One region of the Gracilibacillus phocaeensis genome, then DNA from elsewhere that is predicted to be linked to it. Evidence: a T-box and tRNA genes for the amino acid it is inferred to sense, from the RefSeq annotation. Region 1 holds a T-box; the other holds one or more tRNA genes.

Region 1 (9,452 bases):
TCCTTTTTATCTGATAACATAACAATAAAATATTTCCAAAGAAAACTCATCCATTTTTCAAAAAGGAGAGAACTATTATGTATGATAAATGTCCTAATTGTGGAAGCAAGCAGCTACAAGAGGGAATAATAAGAGCCTCCAATGCTGAATTATACATTTACTCTAAAAAGAAAAGGAAAGAATGGAATGATAAAGTTCCGTTAAATTCTCATTTAGGAGCTTCTTCAACGATAACAGCAAAATACTGCACAGAATGTGGGTTTATTTTGGCTGCTTTTGTAGATGAGCCAAATCATTTAAACGACTAAATGAACGCTAGTTGAGTGGATAGCTATTATGAAATGGATTCAATTAGCGGCGTTTTTATTTCTTCTAAATCCCCAAAATATCAGTCTATAGATGGAAAAGGTACAGACTGAAAAAAATAAATTTTCCTCCATATCAATTGGTTGATTTACCATTAGATTTGTTAAACAAAGCATTACAAAAAGCGTTATACTGCCAAAAATGATGATGATCATTTCTCTCATTGTAACACCTCCATATCAAAAAAATATAAAAGTAATTAGCGATATTTGTCATTTAGTCCTTTGTTTTTAGACTTTTACTTTATCCTACTTCGAAAAAGAAAACATGCAGTTAGACATTACTATATCATCTATATTAAAAGAAGAAGCCCCATCCAACAAGGCTTCTTCTCCATTTTTTACCCAATCACTGTCTTATTCCCCATATATGGCACTAACACCTCTGGTACCTTAATCGTACCATCGGCCTGCTGATAATTTTCGATAATCGCGGCTACGGTACGGCCAATCGCCAGTCCTGATCCATTTAAGGTATGGACAAACTCGGGTTTCCCCTTCTCTTCACGGCGGAAACGAATACCAGCACGTCTTGCTTGGAAGTCTTCAAAATTAGAACAAGAAGAAATCTCACGATACGTGTCATTGCTTGGCATCCACACCTCGATATCGTATTTCTTGGCGGCGGTAAAGCCTAGATCGGCTGTACACATGCTCAGAACGCGATAAGGTAAATCAAGTAGCTGGAGTACCTTCTCCGCATGTCCTGTTAATTCCTCTAACACTTGATAAGAATCTTCTGGTTTGACCATTTGGACCAATTCTACTTTATTAAATTGATGCTGGCGGATCAATCCCCTTGTATCACGGCCGGCTGAGCCTGCTTCAGAACGGAAACAGCCGCTAAAGGCGGTGAATTTCTTCGGTAGCTCTTCGCCTTTGAGGATTTCTTCTCGATGATAATTAGTCACTGGTACTTCTGCGGTTGGTGCTAAAAAATAGTCCCACCCTTCAATCTTGAAGGCGTCCTCTTCAAATTTTGGCAGCTGCCCTGTGCCGGTCATACTAGTACGGTTCACCATATATGGCGGCAGCATTTCCTGGTAGCCATGCTCATCGGCATGTAAATCCATCATAAAATTTAGCAAAGCACGTTCCAGGCGGGCACCTAATCCCTTATAAAAGACAAAACGGCTGCCTGTCACCTTTGCTGCCCGTTCAAAATCGAGAATATCCAAGGACGTGGCCAGATCCCAGTGTGCTTGTTCCTGAAAATCAAATGAAGGCAGCTGTCCCCACTTGCGGACTTCCACATTGTCATCCTCGGTTTCGCCAATCGGTGTAGACTCATGCGGGATATTAGGGATAGAGAGCATAAGTAAATCTAACGTCTCTTCTACTTCTCGCAGCTCACTATCAATCGCTTTAATTCGATCACCGACTTCACGCATTTCAGCAATCTTATCATCGGCGTCCTGCTTTTCTTTTTTCAATTGAGAGATTTGTTTGGACACCTCATTACGTGTCGCCTTTAATTCTTCCGACTCCAAAATCAATTTGCGACGTTTCTCATCCAAATCACCAAAGCGATCCAAATCGGTTAAATCTTCTCCTCTGTGCTGTAATTTCTCTTTCACCTCATTAAAATGGTTGCGAAGTAGTTTCCTATCCAGCATGTTAGTGCCTCCTTTTTTTGATTACAGCTGATAAGTGCCTCTATAAAAAAACTCCCGCCCCTTGCTATGGTCTTCATAGCAGGGACGAGAGTTTTTCCCGCGATACCACCCTGATTGGAGAATAGACTTCTCCCGGCTTCTTTCAGTCGATAACGGTCTGCACCGGGTACATGTACTTTGCTTTCCATCTACCACTCCAGGATGGATTCACTTAGGCACTATGCCGATTTTCAGCTACCATCGGCTCTCTGAGATAGTTTGCCTAAATTACTATTTCCTATCGTCGTTTTACTTATCCTATGTTTATTATATTACTTTTCCACCATTTTGACAAAGTATTCAGTCAAGCGATGGTCATCGGTTAATTCGGGATGAAAGGAGCTGCATAGATAATGCCCTTGCTTGGCTGCTACAATGCTGCCCTGATATTCTGCCAGCACCTCTACCTCATTACCTACAGCCTCGATTTGCGGCGCTCGAATAAAGACCGCTTCAAAATCATCTGCCACCCCTTTAATCGCTAATTCCGCTTCAAAGGACTCACGCTGACGGCCAAAGGCATTGCGCTCTACCTTGATATCCATCAAACCCAAATGCGGCTTTTCCTGTCCAACAATTTGATTGGCTAATAGAATCAGTCCGGCACAGGTGCCAAAGATTGGCTTACCCGCTTGTCCAAATGCCTTTAATGGCTCAAAAAAGTCATATTTATCAATCAAACGGCGCATCGTGGTACTTTCCCCGCCTGGCAAAATTAAGCCATCAATGTCCGCTAATTCTTCTTTATGCTTGATTACTGCTGCTTCCGCTCCTGCTGTCTCAATCGAACGAACATGTTCACGGATTGCACCTTGTAAACCTAATACACCGATTTTTACCATCTGCTAACTAACTCCTTACCAGCCACGATCCTGCATACGATCAGCAGGCTCAATATTGCTAATTTCAATTCCTTTCATGGCTGTTCCAAGATCCTGGGATACCTTAGCGATCAATTCATAATCTTCATAATGCGTGGTTGCTTCCACAATAGCACGAGCAAATTTAGCCGGGTTGTCTGATTTGAAGATACCAGATCCTACAAATACACCATCTGCCCCAAGTTGCATCATTAAAGCCGCATCGGCTGGTGTCGCTACACCACCTGCTGCAAAGTTTACAACCGGTAGACGACCGTTTTCTCTAATATTTAATAAGACTTCATATGGTGCACCTAAATCTTTCGCATAGGTCATCACTTCGTCTTCATTCATATTGACCAGTTTACGCACTTGTGCATTGACTTCACGGATATGACGTACTGCTTCTACAATGTTCCCAGTGCCGGGTTCACCTTTGGTACGAAGCATCGAAGTTCCTTCCCCAATTCGACGAGCAGCTTCACCTAAGTTGCGGCAGCCACATACAAACGGGACGGTATATTCACGCTTATTGAGGTGATAAACCTCATCTGCAGGGGTTAGTACTTCACTTTCATCAATATAATCAACGCCTAAGGCTTCTAATACACGTGCTTCGACGATATGACCAATACGCGCTTTCGCCATAACTGGAATCGATACAGCGCCCATTACTTCTTCTACAATTGTTGGGTCGGCCATCCGTGCTACACCGCCAGCGGCACGAATGTCAGATGGCACTCGTTCCAAAGCCATTACCGCAACAGCGCCTGCCTCTTCGGCAATTTTCGCTTGTTCGGCGTTGACCACGTCCATAATGACGCCACCTTTTTGCATTTCTGCCATACCGCGTTTTACTCTATCTGTACCTACTTTAGACATATCTCGTTCCTCCTATATATTATCAGTTCCTATATCTATTATATAATAGATAGGGCTTAAATGCCAACTGGCTTAATCGGGATTAATCAAATAAACCTTTTACAAAATCAACAACGGTCGTGAATAAGCCACTAAAGAAATGGCCAATCGCGCTTAAAGAAAGCATAAACCAATTCGCTTTTTCCACACCAGAAGTCGTCACTAAGTCGACGCGATGCCCCCCGGTTGTTTCATCAATATAGCCGTAATCGCTGTCTCCGTTATAATTAAGTACTACTTCGCCAATCTTCTCACCCGACTCAATAGGCGCTTCTAAACTGCCATCTGCCGTTAATTTATCTTCATCCATCTGATATTCGACGGAGTACAGCTCCTCTTCTTCATCCGCAATCATCGATGAAATAGGTTCAGCTGCTGCAATATTTACCGTGTTATCTTTCCCTTTAGCAACCGGCAAGGTCGTTTGATCTTCTAACTGGTAACCAGCAGGGAATAATTCGGTGGATGCAAACTGAGAAAAGCCAAACTCCATTAATTTTTGCGTTTCTTCAAAACGTTCCCCTTCTGAACCAGTTTTCATGACAACCGTAATTAAACGTCGATCGCCCTGTTGCGCCGTTCCGGTAAAGCAATATCCCGCCGCATCGGTATGTCCTGTTTTCAGTCCATCAATTCCTTCATAACCATATTGGGCAAAATTATCATTGTCCCATGGCAGCATCCAGTTCAGATTCTCCAATTGACGATTATCCAATTCGGTTGTTAACATACTGGTATATTCTAAGGCTTCTGGATGATCATTGATTAAGTGATAGGCAAGTAAGGCAGCTGATTTTGCCGACAGTAAATTGTCAGCATTTGGATCGGTTCCTTCTGGCGCATTCTCCCCTAAATCTGCATTTCCAAGTCCAGTTGAATTAACAAATTTATAATCGGTTAAACCTAGTTCTTCTGCCTTGTCATTCATCATCTGGACAAATTCGCCTTCCGAACCAGCTACTAGTTCTGCTAAGGCAACGGTTGTCCCATTATCAGAAATAATCGACATCGCTTCGTACAACTGACGCACGGTGTAATCTTTTCCTTGGGTTAAACCAATCCCTGAAAAGCCAGGATCAGAAGATAGCCAATAGGCATAATCACTGATTTCGGTCGTATCATCCCAATTTATATCTCCGTTTGCTATCGCCTCTAGGACCAGGTATTCAGTCATCATTTTCGTCATACTAGCTGGAGGTAATTTTAAATCAGATTGTTTTTCATATAGTATTTTTCCTGTATCGGCATCTACCACAATGGCTGATTCTGCCGTTGTCTCTATGTTTTCTATCCCTTTAATGGTTACAGCATTCATGGTAAATGCAGTAATGGTCAATACGGTAATCATCGTTAATATACTTAATTTTTTTATTGTTGCTTTCACTCTTTCTACCTCCAACGATATTTTTCATACGAAATTATTTTACCACAACTACAACAAATAGAAAATAACGCTATGTGCCTAACTGAAAATTATTTTGATGGACTCATGGTGTTCCTATTTTCTTATCTGGCAAAAAAAAGGGCTGTCTTCTGAAGTTCTCTATTAAGACTTGTAAGACAGCCGCTGTGCTTTATTCAATTGATGAAAAACATCATGTTACGGAGTAGTTTGGTGATTCTTTGGTAATCTGCACATCATGGGGATGACTCTCACGAAGTCCAGCACCGGTCATACGGATGAAATAGGCATCATTGCGCATTATATCGATCGTTGCAGCGCCACAATAACCCATACCTGCACGTAAACCACCGAGCAGTTGATGAACCGTATCGGCTAACGGTCCTTTATAGGCTACACGACCTTCAATACCCTCTGGCACCAATTTCTTGGCGTCTTGGGAGTCTTGGAAGTAACGATCATTGGATCCGCTTTGCATCGATTTGACCGATCCCATGCCACGGTATACCTTATAACGTCTGCCTTGGAATATTTCTGTTTCACCAGGACTTTCTGATACTCCGGCAAAAAGACTTCCTAACATAACGGCATGTGCCCCAGCTGCAATGGCCTTCGCGATATCACCGGAATACTTAATTCCGCCATCTGCAATGACTGGAACACCGTATTTTTCCGCCTCTGTCGCACAATCATTCACCGCAGTAATTTGTGGCACCCCTACACCTGCGACAACACGAGTCGTACAGATCGAACCTGGTCCAATACCAACCTTGATAATATTGGCGCCTGCCTCAATTAAAGCCTTGGTTGCTTCAGCTGTTGCTACATTACCTGCGATAATATCAATATGAGGATATTGGTCACGCACACGGCTCACCTGTTCCAGTACCCCTTTTGAATGACCATGTGCCGTATCAATAACTAGTACATCTACCCCAGCCTCTACTAATTTTTCGATGCGGGTCAGGGAGTCTGCCGTTATACCTACTGCAGCACCAACCAATAAACGACCTTGTTTGTCCTTCGCCGAATGCGGAAATTCAATCACTTTCTCAATATCTTTAATCGTGATTAATCCTTTTAACACACCGGCTTGATTGACGAGAGGAAGTTTTTCGATTTTATGTTTTTGTAAGATCTTTTCCGCTTCTTTAAGATCTGTATCTACTGGTGCGGTGACTAAGTTTTTACTTGTCATCACTTCTGAAATCCGAATTGAATAGTCTTCAATAAAACGGAGATCTCGATTCGTTAAAATGCCAACAAGTTTTTGTTCCTCTTCATTGTTGACAATAGGCACACCTGATATACGGAATTTACCCATTAAATGCTCGGCATCGAACACTTGATGCTCCGGAGTCAGGAAGAACGGGTTAGTAATCACACCACTTTCTGAGCGTTTGACACGATCTACCTGTTCGGCTTGATCTTCAATGGACATATTCTTATGGATGATCCCTATCCCGCCTTGTCGCGCAATCGATATAGCAAGTTGTGCCTCGGTCACCGTATCCATACCTGCACTTAAAAATGGGATATTAAGTGTGATGTTATCCGATAACTTGGTTTGTACCGATACTTCCTTTGGCAATACATTAGACTCTGCTGGTACTAATAGTACATCATCAAAGGTTAATCCTTCTTTACTGAATTTATCCGTTCTCATCGATATGCCTCCTTGTTTTTTGTAATCGCTATGTGAATGAATAATAGATTGGAGAATAATGGTGACTTTCGCCTATTTCACAGGCTTTACACCCTTAACTATTGTTAATTACAATACGACATGTTACGGTGTTTTTCAACCTTTTTTTATTGGCAGTGAAGTGGGCTTTGTCTAACGATAGGATAAAATCAATCATGTAAGAGGTTACATCGTCTTGATTTTTTTATACTCAAAGAAGGATAAAATTCTTGGGATCATTAGAAAAGGGAACGATTTTACCATGAACGAATCGGTAGCCTGTATCTATTTTTAATTAGTGATAAAGGAAAGGTCGGGTTTTTTCCATCTTTTCTTATACGATACGGGAGGATAAGATCGATGAGGTCATTGTGCTTTGTCGGTATATTGTTATGATACACTAAACTTATCTTATAAGAGGAGGCATTGGATGAAATATATATATTCGCTCCTTATCATTGGCGTAGTTGCAACGATTAGTTTGTCAATCTATTCTTTTATACAAGCACAGCAAGCAGACCAGGAAATAACAGAAAAATCAGCCACTACAGAGCAGATGCCAGCCTATCATTTTGTCTTAATTGGCGAGGAAATGGATCATGATTATTGGAAACTAGTCGGAGAAGGTGCACAAGACACAGAAGAAAAATATGATGTAGCCATTGAATATAATGGTCCCAGACGCTCCAATCCGGATGAACAATTAAAACTGTTGGATATGGCAATCAAATCCAAAGTCGATGGCATTATTGTACAAGCCTTAAATGACGATTTTCTCCCGGTCATCGACAAAGCGGTCGAACAAGGGATACCAGTGATAACGATTGATACAGACGCCCCTGAGAGTCGTCGATCGGCATATATTGGAACAGATAATTACCAAGCTGGTCGGCAGGCAGGGGAACAGCTCCTAAATGATTTAAGTCCAGATGAAAAGGTGGGGATTATTACCGGCAGTTTCACCAATGACCATCACAAACTACGTGTCGAGGGGTTTAGAGATGTTGTGGAAGAAGAAGGGGTAGATATCGTCGCCATCGAAGAATCCAATATAAGCAGAACCACCGCTGAAGGGAAGGCATACAGCATGTTGCGAGATCACCCTGAAATCACGGCACTGTATGGTACCAGCGCTTTAGATGGTATCGGTATGGTAGCGGCCATCGAATCATTAGACATCCAAGATGACTTATACGTGATGGCCTTTGATACCTTGGAAGAAAATCTTCAATTACTAGCGCAGGAGAAGATTGACGTCTTAGTTCAACAACAATTTTATAACATTGGTTACACCAGTGTCGAGCTCATGCTGGATGTAATGGAAGGGAAAGACGTTCAAGATACTTATTATACTCCAATTGATTTTTTAAAGAAAGAAGATCTCGGTGATGCGTATGATTAAACTGCGGACGAAATTACTCCTTTACTTTCTTGTTATCTTGGTATCGATGGTTGCCCTTTTTCTCATCCGTGAGTGGCATACACAGCGTATCGTTAGCTTACACGAAGAAAATTCCGAGCATTATTTTCTCTTAAACGAGTTAACCAATAGCACGGATCTTACTTTGCAGTCATTACAAATATTCGTGCATGAACCAACGGAAAATAATAAAGAAGCCTATCAACAGGAAAAGCAGCAGCTGCAGACACTCACAACGGATTTCGAGCAAAAGATTCGTGACAGTATGGACAAGCAGAATTATTTGTCCCTCTTAACTAGTTTTCAAGAATATGCAGATGAGACGATAACGTTAGTGGAGCAGGATCATATTGAGCAATACGCCTCGTCGTTAAATGAAACAGACAGAACCGCCGATTACATTCATGAAAAAACACTGGAATTCATTAATCAACAATTGACAGAGTATCAACATATCATTGAACTAGAGAACCAGCGTATAGAAGAGGCTAAAAAAACAGGTTCTTTCGTCTTTCTAACGATTATCTTGTTAAGTATTTTATTTGCTTTATGGTTCTCCAATGGAGCGACCAAGGTGATTGAAAAACTAACCAGCGCCTCCAAAGAAATTTCGCAAGGCCACTATAATATCCCGGATGTACAAGTATCTCAGCGTGATGAATTACGTGTCCTAACCGATACATTTAACCGCATGAAATACAATATTGTCGAGGCCATCAGCGAAATGAAAGAGAAGGCGAAAATGTCTCAGCTGCTAAAAGAAATGGAGCTGAAAAGTTTACAAAATCAGGTGAATCCACACTTTTTATTTAATACCTTGAACGTTATCTCGAAAACCTCTTATATCGAAGGAGCCGATAAAACTAGTGATTTAATCCATTCCATCTCTGCATTATTGCGCTATAATCTCGGCAATCTTGATAGAGAAACATCCTTGAAGGATGAGGTAGCGGTTGTCAATGAGTATTTCTTCCTCCAGCAAAGTCGATTTGGAGACAGGATTACCTTTGAACAGAATATCGAAGAAGACTGCTTGCATGTTGCCATTCCTTGTTTGACTTTACAACCACTGATTGAGAATGCCTTTGTCCACGGCATCGAGGAAATGGCAGAAGACGCCGTTATTACACTCGCTATTTTTTCAA
Region 2 (9,452 bases), on a different contig from region 1:
TTCCATTGTCAAGCATCTGCCTTACTTGTTGTATAACGCTTTCGGTATCATGGAGCAGCGATCCGGGAGTTCCACGGGCGACGAGTCTGCCATTGTTATGATAACGTCGATCAGCAAATACTTCATTGACAACGGCTAATCCCACTGTTGAACCCGCATGGATCAGCTCACTTCCCGATAGTCCAACTAATCGAAGGGATGGGTCTAGATCAAAAACAGCTTGAGCAATTGCCAGGGCTAACTGCTGATCTTGGCAAGCCATATTATATAAAGCTCCATGCGGTTTGATGTGGTGTAGTTTCACATGCTGGATCTCGGTAAATGCCTTGAGCGCCCCAATCTGATAAACGGTCCAATCGTAGACCTCTTGCGCCGTTACTTGCATCCGTCTCCGGCCAAAGCCTTGTATGTCTGGCAAGCCGGGATGCGCTCCGACTTCCACATGATGTTGTTTAGCAAGCCTTATCGTTTGGTTCATTGTATGTGCGTCACCGGCATGAAAACCACATGCCACATTGATTTCATCAACTAAGGGAATAATAGCCTGATCATTTCCTGTTTGGTAAACCCCAAAGCTTTCCCCAAGGTCACAATTTAAGCTAATTCTCCTCATAAGTGCTCTTCCTTCCATTTTTCGCGAATCAGCTTTTGTCTGACTCCCAAACTATATTGTCGTTGTTTCCATTTTCTAATGGCCTCTGCTAAGGAAACCTTCTTGAAATAAAAAGGACATCCGGGTTGAATCTGGCTTAGAGTGGCCAAATCCGTCCGAATCACTTGTCCAATTTTTGGGTAACCGCCCGTCGGCTGCCCATCCGCCATTAGAATAATCGGTTGTCCATTGGCAGGGATTTGAATTGCCCCAAAGCTGGTTGCCTCTGTTGCTAGTTGTTTTTGTTCATTTGCTGCAATGGCTTCTCCTTGTAAACGATATCCCATCCGGTTAGAAGTCGTGGAGATCTTCCATGGCTTATTTTCCAAAGCAGAAGGAGGGAACCAATCTGTTTGTGCACCCTCAAGGTAACGGATAACCTGGGGTTGGTTAGTTATATAAGAAAAAAACGAGGAATCAATTCCCCAATGAAAAGGGCATTTCCCTTTGTCCTGTGGAAGACAAGGAATCATATCACCGACAGCCAGGGGGCTGCCCAATAAACCTGTAATATTTGTACGCACTACCATGCTTTTGCTTCCTAAAACGGTCGGTATTTCGAAGCCATTTTTAACAGCGATATAACTGTATGTCCCCACTTTTGCGGTGCGAAGTTGTAAGGTATCACCTGCCATTATTTGAATGGGGCGCCCTAATTGAATCGGCTGTTGATTGAGATTAGCTGACATATCAGCACCAGTAATAGCGATAATCGCTGGATGATGAAATTGTAATGTTGGTCCAATAAAACTTAATTCCAACAGTTCCTGTTTCATTGGGTTACCTACTAGTATATTAGCTAATTGAGCAGCATATTCATCCATCGGACCGCTGAGCGAAAAGCCATAGGACTGGTAACCACTTCTCCCCGCATCTTGAATGGTACTATGTAAACCTGCCTCAATCACTTCAATGGTCACGGCTATCTCGCTCCTTTTTTTGGATGTTATGGTAGTCCTCGCTGCTGATAGCATAGAATTGTAGTTGATCACCTGGCTGCAGCAGGGTGGGATGTTCTGTATCCTCGAGAGTAAGTAAATCGATCGGTGTTTGTCCGATAATTTGCCAGCCACCAGGAGAAGAAGCTGGATAAATACCCGTTTGATGACCGGCAATTCCTACTGCACCTGTTGGGACATGGGTTCTAGGCGTTTCTTTCCTTGGGGTAGCCAATTCAGGATTTAACCCAGACAAAAAAGGAAATCCAGGAGAAAAGCCGAGAAAGCAAACATCGTATGTCGGCGTAGTATGCAGCCTGATGATTTGTTCAAACGTTAATTGATGGTACTCACTAAGATGTTCTATATCAATACCATAAGCTTGTTCATAACAAACAGGTATGCGATGGAGCACGCCTTGAACCGGCTTCTCCTTTTTTTGAGAAAAAAGGACTGTCAGCTCTTGCTTTAAGCTCGCATGATCGGACTGATCAATCCTGAAATAGACGGTGATGCTTTGATATCCTAATATGACTTCAGTTACGGCTGGGTGTTGACGAAGCTGTTGTCGGCAATTGAGCAGCTGGTTTACATCCGTTTCTTGTTCTGAGAAGACAGCCATTACGGCATATTCTGAAATATCGAATAGTTTCATAAGATTTCCTGCCTTTATGAGTATACTATCTATATTGTAACGAAAAAGCCTTATTTAGCACAATCATTTACCAGATTCATTGAGTTGAATTATAAAAATCACTTTCTAAATGTTACAAAATATTCACACCAAAAATAGGACAAAAGTATCTGTTGATGTTACAATGATTATGAGTTTTTACCTAAAAATATAGAAAAACAAGTACATCAAGGGGGAAACAAATGAAAATATTTAATAATTTAAAGCTTGGCAGAAAATACGGAGTCATACTTAGCGTTGTATTACTATTATTTTTCGCCTCGTCTATTATGGTTGGTATATTTCTAAATAATATGTATCAGGAAATTGACGTTATGGAGAATCGTGGGGAAAAGTCTGTTCAAGTCACCGAGTTAGGTTCTTTGATCCGGGCAAAGATGATCTGGATTTCCCAGTATAAGGATAACCCATCGTTAGAAACGGAGGCGGATTTTTCTGAGAGAAATGACAGATTCGAAAAAATAAAAGAGACACTAGAGCAGAACATCACGGATGCAGAACAAAAGAATCTGCTTCAAAGGGTAATTTCATTAAATTATGCCTTGAATGAGAGTTTTACCAATATTGTGTCTTATATGAATCAAGACGATCTGGAAATGGCAGAGGGGGAAGTTCAAAATGCTACTGCCTATCAATTGGAGGTGATCAATCAATTAGAAGAGCTGGAAGACATGGTTAACATGGAATTTATGGCTGCTTCCGAGCATGCCAAAGATAGTCAAAGAGAGGCCATGGTGACATTGGTCATTACGATTAGTGTTTCTGTTGTATTGAGTGTTCTCTTGATTTATGTGGTTACCCGCCGCATTTCCCGTCCTTTATCTCAGCTGCTTTACGTCAGTGAAGAGATTGCAGATGGAAACTTACAAGTAGAGCCAATTGATTATTCGTCAAAAGATGAAATTGGCCAATTATCCACCGCCGTTAATGTAATGAGTAATAACCTGAGAAATATACTCCAACAGGTAACATCGGTTTCGAATACCGTTACCAGTCAAAGTAATCAATTAAACCAGTCTGCTAATGAGGTGAATGCTAATGCACAACAGATTAGTGTTACCATGGAAGAGATAGCTTCTGGTACGGAAACACAAGCAAACCACGCTGGTGACGTCGCAAGCAAGATGGGAGATTTTTCTCAGAAATTAAAAGCTGCCAGTGAAGATGGGGAGAGTCTTGGCAAAACGTCAGCTCATGTATTAGATATGACGAAGGACGGCCAGAAAATGATGCGTTCATCGGTTGAACATATGGAACAAATTCATCATGTAGTTCACGAGGCCGTTGATAAAGTAAAAGTTCTGGATGCTCAGTCTCAAGAAATATCGAAGTTGGTTGCTGTTATTCGTGATATTGCGGAACAAACGAACCTGCTGGCACTAAATGCAGCGATTGAATCGGCTCGAGCGGGGGAGCATGGTAAGGGGTTTGCTGTGGTAGCAGATGAGGTTAGAAAACTTGCTGAACAGGTAACTGCATCGGTCAGCGACATTACGGGGATTGTCACGAATATTCAAACGGAATCATCAAATGTGTCTCAGTCATTGGAAGAAGGATACCAATCCGTTGATGACGGATCTGTTCAGATTGAGAAGACAGGATCGACCTTTGAATCGATTAATGAGGCGGTCAATGAAATGACTATGCACATTAAACATTCAACCAGTAATCTAACGTCTATTGCCCGTTCCAGTGAGGAAATCAATACCTCCGTGGAAGAAATTGCTTCTATTACCGAGGAATCAGCGGCAGGTGTGCAACAAACGTCAGCTTCAGCGGAAGAAGCCAGTGGAGCAATGGAAGAAATAACATCAAACTCCAAAGAACTGACCAGCCTGGCAGAACAGCTTAATGGTTTAGTAGGCAAATTCCGACTGTAGTGTGTCATTAACAGACAAACAGCGCCATGCCTATTTAAGGATTTGGTGCTGTTTTTATTAAGCTTTATCCTCGTCTTCGTAATAATGATATCTTTGCTCGCTAATCAATATCGCTTCAACAATGTTATAAATAGACACTAATTCATATAAAATGATGACCTCTGGTGTAAACATCGAGGTATGTGATTGTTCAGGCTGCTTGCTTTCCCAGAACTGCTCCATAAGTGCTTTTAACTGAAGCTTATAATCACTTGCCTTATAATGGTCTGGGTGTTTCATAAAATCAGTTAATGTTTCGACCATATTTGAAATATCTTCACATTGCTTATCGGACCAACATACATTATTAATAGACGTGTTAACCAAATTACCTATGTGATAATGAATCAGCCTTAATCGGGAGAGATTCTTTTTTTCAAAAGCAAACATTTTCTGCATCTCTTTCGAATGACGATGATATTTCGCTTCTTCCTCCTGAAACTGAAGCAGTCTCTCTGTTTGATCTAAACTTTTTTTCAATGTGTGAAATCGCCGAACCATTTCTTCTTTCTGTTTAGATTCATTATTTGTATGCAGCTTCTGTTTAATAATAATATCCAATTCTTCACCAATTTTCTGCAAAAGGTCATGGATATTTGTCATAATCTGTTTAGAATAATTCGGTGGAAAGACAAACATATTGACAAGCGTTGAAACGAGTAAACCAATGGTGGTTGTTCCCAATCTGGTAAAAAATGATATAAATAAATTCGTATCGATTACCTCAATCATCGCAACGGAAGTCAAGGTTGCCACCAACAGACCTGCATGCAGCTTTAATCGATAACAAGTGATGATCGTAAAGAAGGCTGCTAAGGCATAGGTAAGTGGTGAATTCTCAAATAAAAAGATAAATAATACTGCAAAGGCAGATCCAATGGCAGAGGCAGGGAAGCGCACGATCCCTTTTTTTATAGAAGCTGCCGCAGTTGGTTCAATCGTAACAATAGCCGTAATCACTGCAAAGACAGGGGGCCACCCTATCCATTGACAGATTAATGATGTTAAAAAAACCGCTAAAGCCGTTTTGATGACACGCCGCCCAAATAATTTTCGATTACGCCATATCTTCGCTTTCATGTTAAAGACTCCTTCAAATGATCTAAGGCTTAGTATACCGCAGATATCATACACTTTCCAATCCTTTTTTTGTTAGCAAAAGGAGTGCGATCTGTTTCATCAAAATAAGCTCTGCTTCATAAGATAGGAGAAAAAGGGGAGGTGGCCGTTGTAGTCATACGGTCTGTTAGAATATGATCCATTTCATTTTCTAAAACGTAATGATTGCAATCTGATGAGAAATTATATAAAATTGTCTGCAAACGCTTTCTTATTTTCGGTATATCATGTAAAATAAGAAGTATAGTAAAGTGCGTTGTGAATTCTTGAGGAGGTGCTCCATATGTTTTCAGTGAAAATGTTAAAGCCATATTACATTAAGGAAGAGCAAGAATATATAAGAGTGGTATTAGCATATCAATATTTTTCCCTGCTGATGGATGAGGAAGTTTATCATTTCGTCCCGCTTGAAGCACGAGAAATCCGAATCAAACGTGATACACAACAGATTGAGAATAAAGAGGCTGTCTTTGTTTTTCAAAAAGGAAAGCAGTTTCATCGAATTCATTTAGCTGATCTAATGAAAGTGAAGGACTTCCAGCAGCATTTATCAACGATTCTAAGCCCCTATATGATGCTCCCTAAACCAGAGGAGAAAAAGGATAATATTGATCAAGTCATCATGGAATTAGAACGCACCAATTTATTACGCTTAGTGGATCAAGCATTAGATGAGCAAAATGAAGCCCATTTTTATTTATATACAAATAAACTAACAGAAATGTAATATAATACATGATAGTCCCGTGTTACACTTTTGTGGCGCGGGATATACTTTGATGATGATAGGTGATGGAATGGATTTGCAGCTAAAAGGCAAGAAAGTTCTTGTAACAGCAGCAAGTAAAGGATTAGGTATGGCTTGTGCCCAATTATATGCGGAAGAAGGGGCACAGGTTTGGATAGCAAGCCGCAATAAACAACAGCTGGAACAAGCGAAACAAACAATCATTCATCAGACAGGCAATGCACAGGTTGAGGCTGTCATGTGTGATTTAACGAAAGAAGAAGAGATCAAGCAATTATTCGCTGAGACTGGTTCTATCGATATTTTGATTAATAATATTGGTGGGCCACCAGCGGGTGCATTTGATGAATTTGCTGATCAAGATTGGCAGCAAGCGTTTGAGCGCTTACTGATGAGTGTGATCCGAACTGTACGCGCAGCTGCACCTTCCATGAAGGACAGGCAGTTTGGTCGGATCGTGACAATCACCTCAAGCTCGATGAAACAGTCGTTAGATGGACTGCTTTTATCGAATACGTTTCGTCCTGCGATTGTGGGTTTATCCAAAAGTCTATCTCAGGAATTAGCGGGCGACGGCATTTTGATTAACTCAGTTGGCCCAGGTACGATGGAGACTGATCGCATCCGTGATCTTTATCAGCCAGCACAAATCCAACAGCTTGGCGAAAACATTCCCATCGGCAGAATAGGTCAGCCAGATGAATTTGCAAAGGCGGTTGTATTTCTTGGATCAGGTGCCAATACTTATATCACGGGACAGACATTAGTTGTAGACGGTGGTTCCATGAAAGCTTTGTAAGGATAAGGAAAACCATCCGTATGTATGGCGGATGGTTTTTGTGTGTTTTTTAATTCACAATGGTTGAAAAATCGTGTCATTCGTATTATGATATTTCTTGTGGTTAAAACATGCTGGTGTAGCACAGTTGGCAGTGCACTTCTCTCGTAAAGAAGGGGTCGGAGGTTCGAGTCCTCTCATCAGCATTTGGATAACCAAGCTTATATTACCGAAGTGCGGTGATAAGCAATGACCATCAATAATTGGAGAAGTACCCAAGCTCGGCTGAAGGGGGCGCACTCGAAATGCGTTAGGGCGTGCAAGCGTCGCGTGGGTTCGAATCCCACCTTCTCCGCCATACATACCTTGCCGCATTTTTTATCCCTCTATTTCTTTGTAAAACATAACCTTATTTTTTCGCCGATCTTATCACTTTTTTCTTCATCAAGATAAACCTCCCAAGGCTCTGCAATTTCCAATGTGAATTTCTTTGGTACTTTTTTATTCATTGGAATGAGAATAAATGCCTCGACTACTTCATCAGGTGCCGATTCTCCAATCGCATAGGCTAAGTCTGTTTCTGTCTGTTCTTGTCGCTTTGTTATGATTTTTACGTCTCCGTTGAAATGAATGTTTGTCGCTGTGAGATTGATCGTTTCTCCTACAAGGGTGATATGATTCTTTTGGTTATGTAAGGATCTTACGGCAAGAACCGAAAATTGGAATGCATAGTGATCAAAATAAACGCAATTAAAACCATTTTCATCAGTGATGTTCGTTTGATAAGTATGAACGATTTTATACTTGTCCTGCCATTCATCCACAAAGTAATCGTACTTGTTCTTGGTATGCCCAAATTCCATGGTGGAATCGGTCACCCATTTTTTTTGGAATAACATTGGTATATCCTTTCTTTAATAAAATACACATAGGAAAATTGTATCATATCAATAGATAAAAAAACAGCTGTCTATTTATGCAAGAAGAAGGCATCAAACCAACCTTTATTGCAAAATCACGCTTGTTATGAAACTGCCGATAGTTTGCATGACGTAAACGATCCGGATTGTTACCAAAAAAAGCTACTTCATGGCGGCGATCATGCCTGCCATAAAGCAGCTTTCTACTTTTCTTTATTCACTTAATACCCGACCGACCTTTTCGGCGACGTAACCACTGCCGCCATTTTGATTTTCGATATGTTCTACCATCATTGCAACGATCAGGTTTTCATCTTCAGGATAACCGACAAACCAGCCATTCTCTGCTGCGCCTTCTTCATCCAATGATTGCTTCAATTCAGCCGTTCCCGTTTTGCCTAATATTGTTTTTTCTTCTATATTTGCTGGACTCCCTGTTCCTTCAGTGACAACACCACGCAGGGCATCATTCATAAGTGCGACATTGTCTTCTGATAGAAGATTCTCTTTCCAATTTACCCCTTGCTCCTCATCGGATAACAAGGTCGGTTGAATCATGTTCCCGTTATTTTTAAAGATCGAATAACTAGTGGCCAAGTGCAAGGCACTCATTTCAATTTGACCTTGACCATAGCTTGTATCTGCGAGCAATACTTCATTATCCAAGCTTCCATCTGCAGAGATGGTGCTAGAGGTGATCGGATAGGTGTAAGGCAGATCTTCTCCAATACCAAACTGTTGCAATCCTTCTACAAAGGTTTCTGCCCCCATGTCAATCGCCTGGATAGCAAAATAGATATTGTCTGAACGGACCAGTGCGTCCCTTAAATCAACAGGACCGTTTGATTCAGAAACACGACGTACGGAGTAATCACCCCAGTTTTCTTTTTGCCAAGTAAGTCCATTGATGGTGATTCCTTCATTTGGGTCCAGACTGCCATTCTGTAAACCGATCGCACTAGTAACAGGTTTAAAGGCAGACCCTGGGGCGAATGTAGCAGCAAAACGGTTCAATAAAGGGTTTTGCTCATCATTTTGCCATTCTTCCCATTGTTCATTGCTTAATCCATATAGAAAAGCATGCGGATCAAAGGCGGGACTGCTAACTAATGCGAGTGTTTCTCCGGTAGTAGGATCAATTGCCGCTGCAGTTCCAGCATCATCGCCTAACGACTCAAAGATTTGCTGTTGGCGGCTAGCGTCGATGGTAAGTTGAACATCCTCACCGTCTTGCACTTCTTGCTCCGCCAGCACAATCGGATCTTCGCCCTCTTTGTTCACTACGATTTGCACGCCATTTTGTCCGTGCAGTTCTTCTTCAAATAATTCTTCTAAACCTCGATAGCCGACTAAATCATTTTGCGAATATATACTAGAATCAAGTTCCTCCAATTTTTCAGCTGTTACCGGTGCGATATACCCGGTTAAGTGGGCGGCTGCTTCACCTAAAGGATAAACCCGGCCAGTTGTTGATTGGTAGGTGAGGGCCTCGACAGATTGTATAGCTTCCTCCAAATTCTCCCCAAGCGACGGGAATACCTTCAATGGAACGAACGTATCGGAAGTAACCCAATCAGCACTCAAGGCCTGATCGATCTCGTCCACTGAAATATCCAGCGCCTCAGCGATGGTCTCTTTTTCTGCTGCTTCATCACTGAAAAGGCCAGGCTGTACCCCTAATTCA

What was found. The T-box of region 1 lies ahead of serS (serine--tRNA ligase). A T-box ahead of a tRNA ligase gene usually reads a tRNA of that ligase, here a tRNA-Ser.
Region 2: it encodes a tRNA-Ser, which carries the amino acid that the T-box ahead of serS (serine--tRNA ligase) is inferred to sense. The anticodon was not compared.

Annotation. Positions count from the first base shown of each region.
Region 1 covers NZ_LR131142.1:49,469-58,920, forward strand. Annotated here, with positions in the region: gene E0E32_RS02590 (PF20097 family protein) at 78-308, shown strand; gene E0E32_RS22010 (hypothetical protein) at 348-530, opposite strand; gene serS (serine--tRNA ligase) at 707-1,981, opposite strand; T-box leader at 2,059-2,274, opposite strand; gene pdxT (pyridoxal 5'-phosphate synthase glutaminase subunit PdxT) at 2,293-2,862, opposite strand; gene pdxS (pyridoxal 5'-phosphate synthase lyase subunit PdxS) at 2,878-3,762, opposite strand; gene E0E32_RS02610 (D-alanyl-D-alanine carboxypeptidase family protein) at 3,845-5,185, opposite strand; gene guaB (IMP dehydrogenase) at 5,397-6,869, opposite strand; gene E0E32_RS02620 (sugar-binding protein) at 7,318-8,289, shown strand; gene E0E32_RS02625 (sensor histidine kinase) at 8,276-9,452, shown strand, end outside.
Region 2 covers NZ_LR131144.1:443,726-453,177, forward strand. Annotated here, with positions in the region: gene E0E32_RS09825 (5-oxoprolinase subunit PxpA) at 1-613, opposite strand, end outside; gene E0E32_RS09830 (5-oxoprolinase subunit C family protein) at 610-1,572, opposite strand; gene pxpB (5-oxoprolinase subunit PxpB) at 1,562-2,245, opposite strand; gene E0E32_RS09840 (methyl-accepting chemotaxis protein) at 2,467-4,164, shown strand; gene E0E32_RS09845 (FUSC family protein) at 4,222-5,283, opposite strand; gene E0E32_RS09850 (IDEAL domain-containing protein) at 5,606-6,049, shown strand; gene E0E32_RS09855 (SDR family oxidoreductase) at 6,120-6,869, shown strand; tRNA gene E0E32_RS09860 (tRNA-Thr) at 6,982-7,054, shown strand; tRNA gene E0E32_RS09865 (tRNA-Ser) at 7,114-7,206, shown strand; gene E0E32_RS09870 (hypothetical protein) at 7,235-7,747, opposite strand; gene E0E32_RS09875 (penicillin-binding transpeptidase domain-containing protein) at 7,982-9,452, opposite strand, start outside.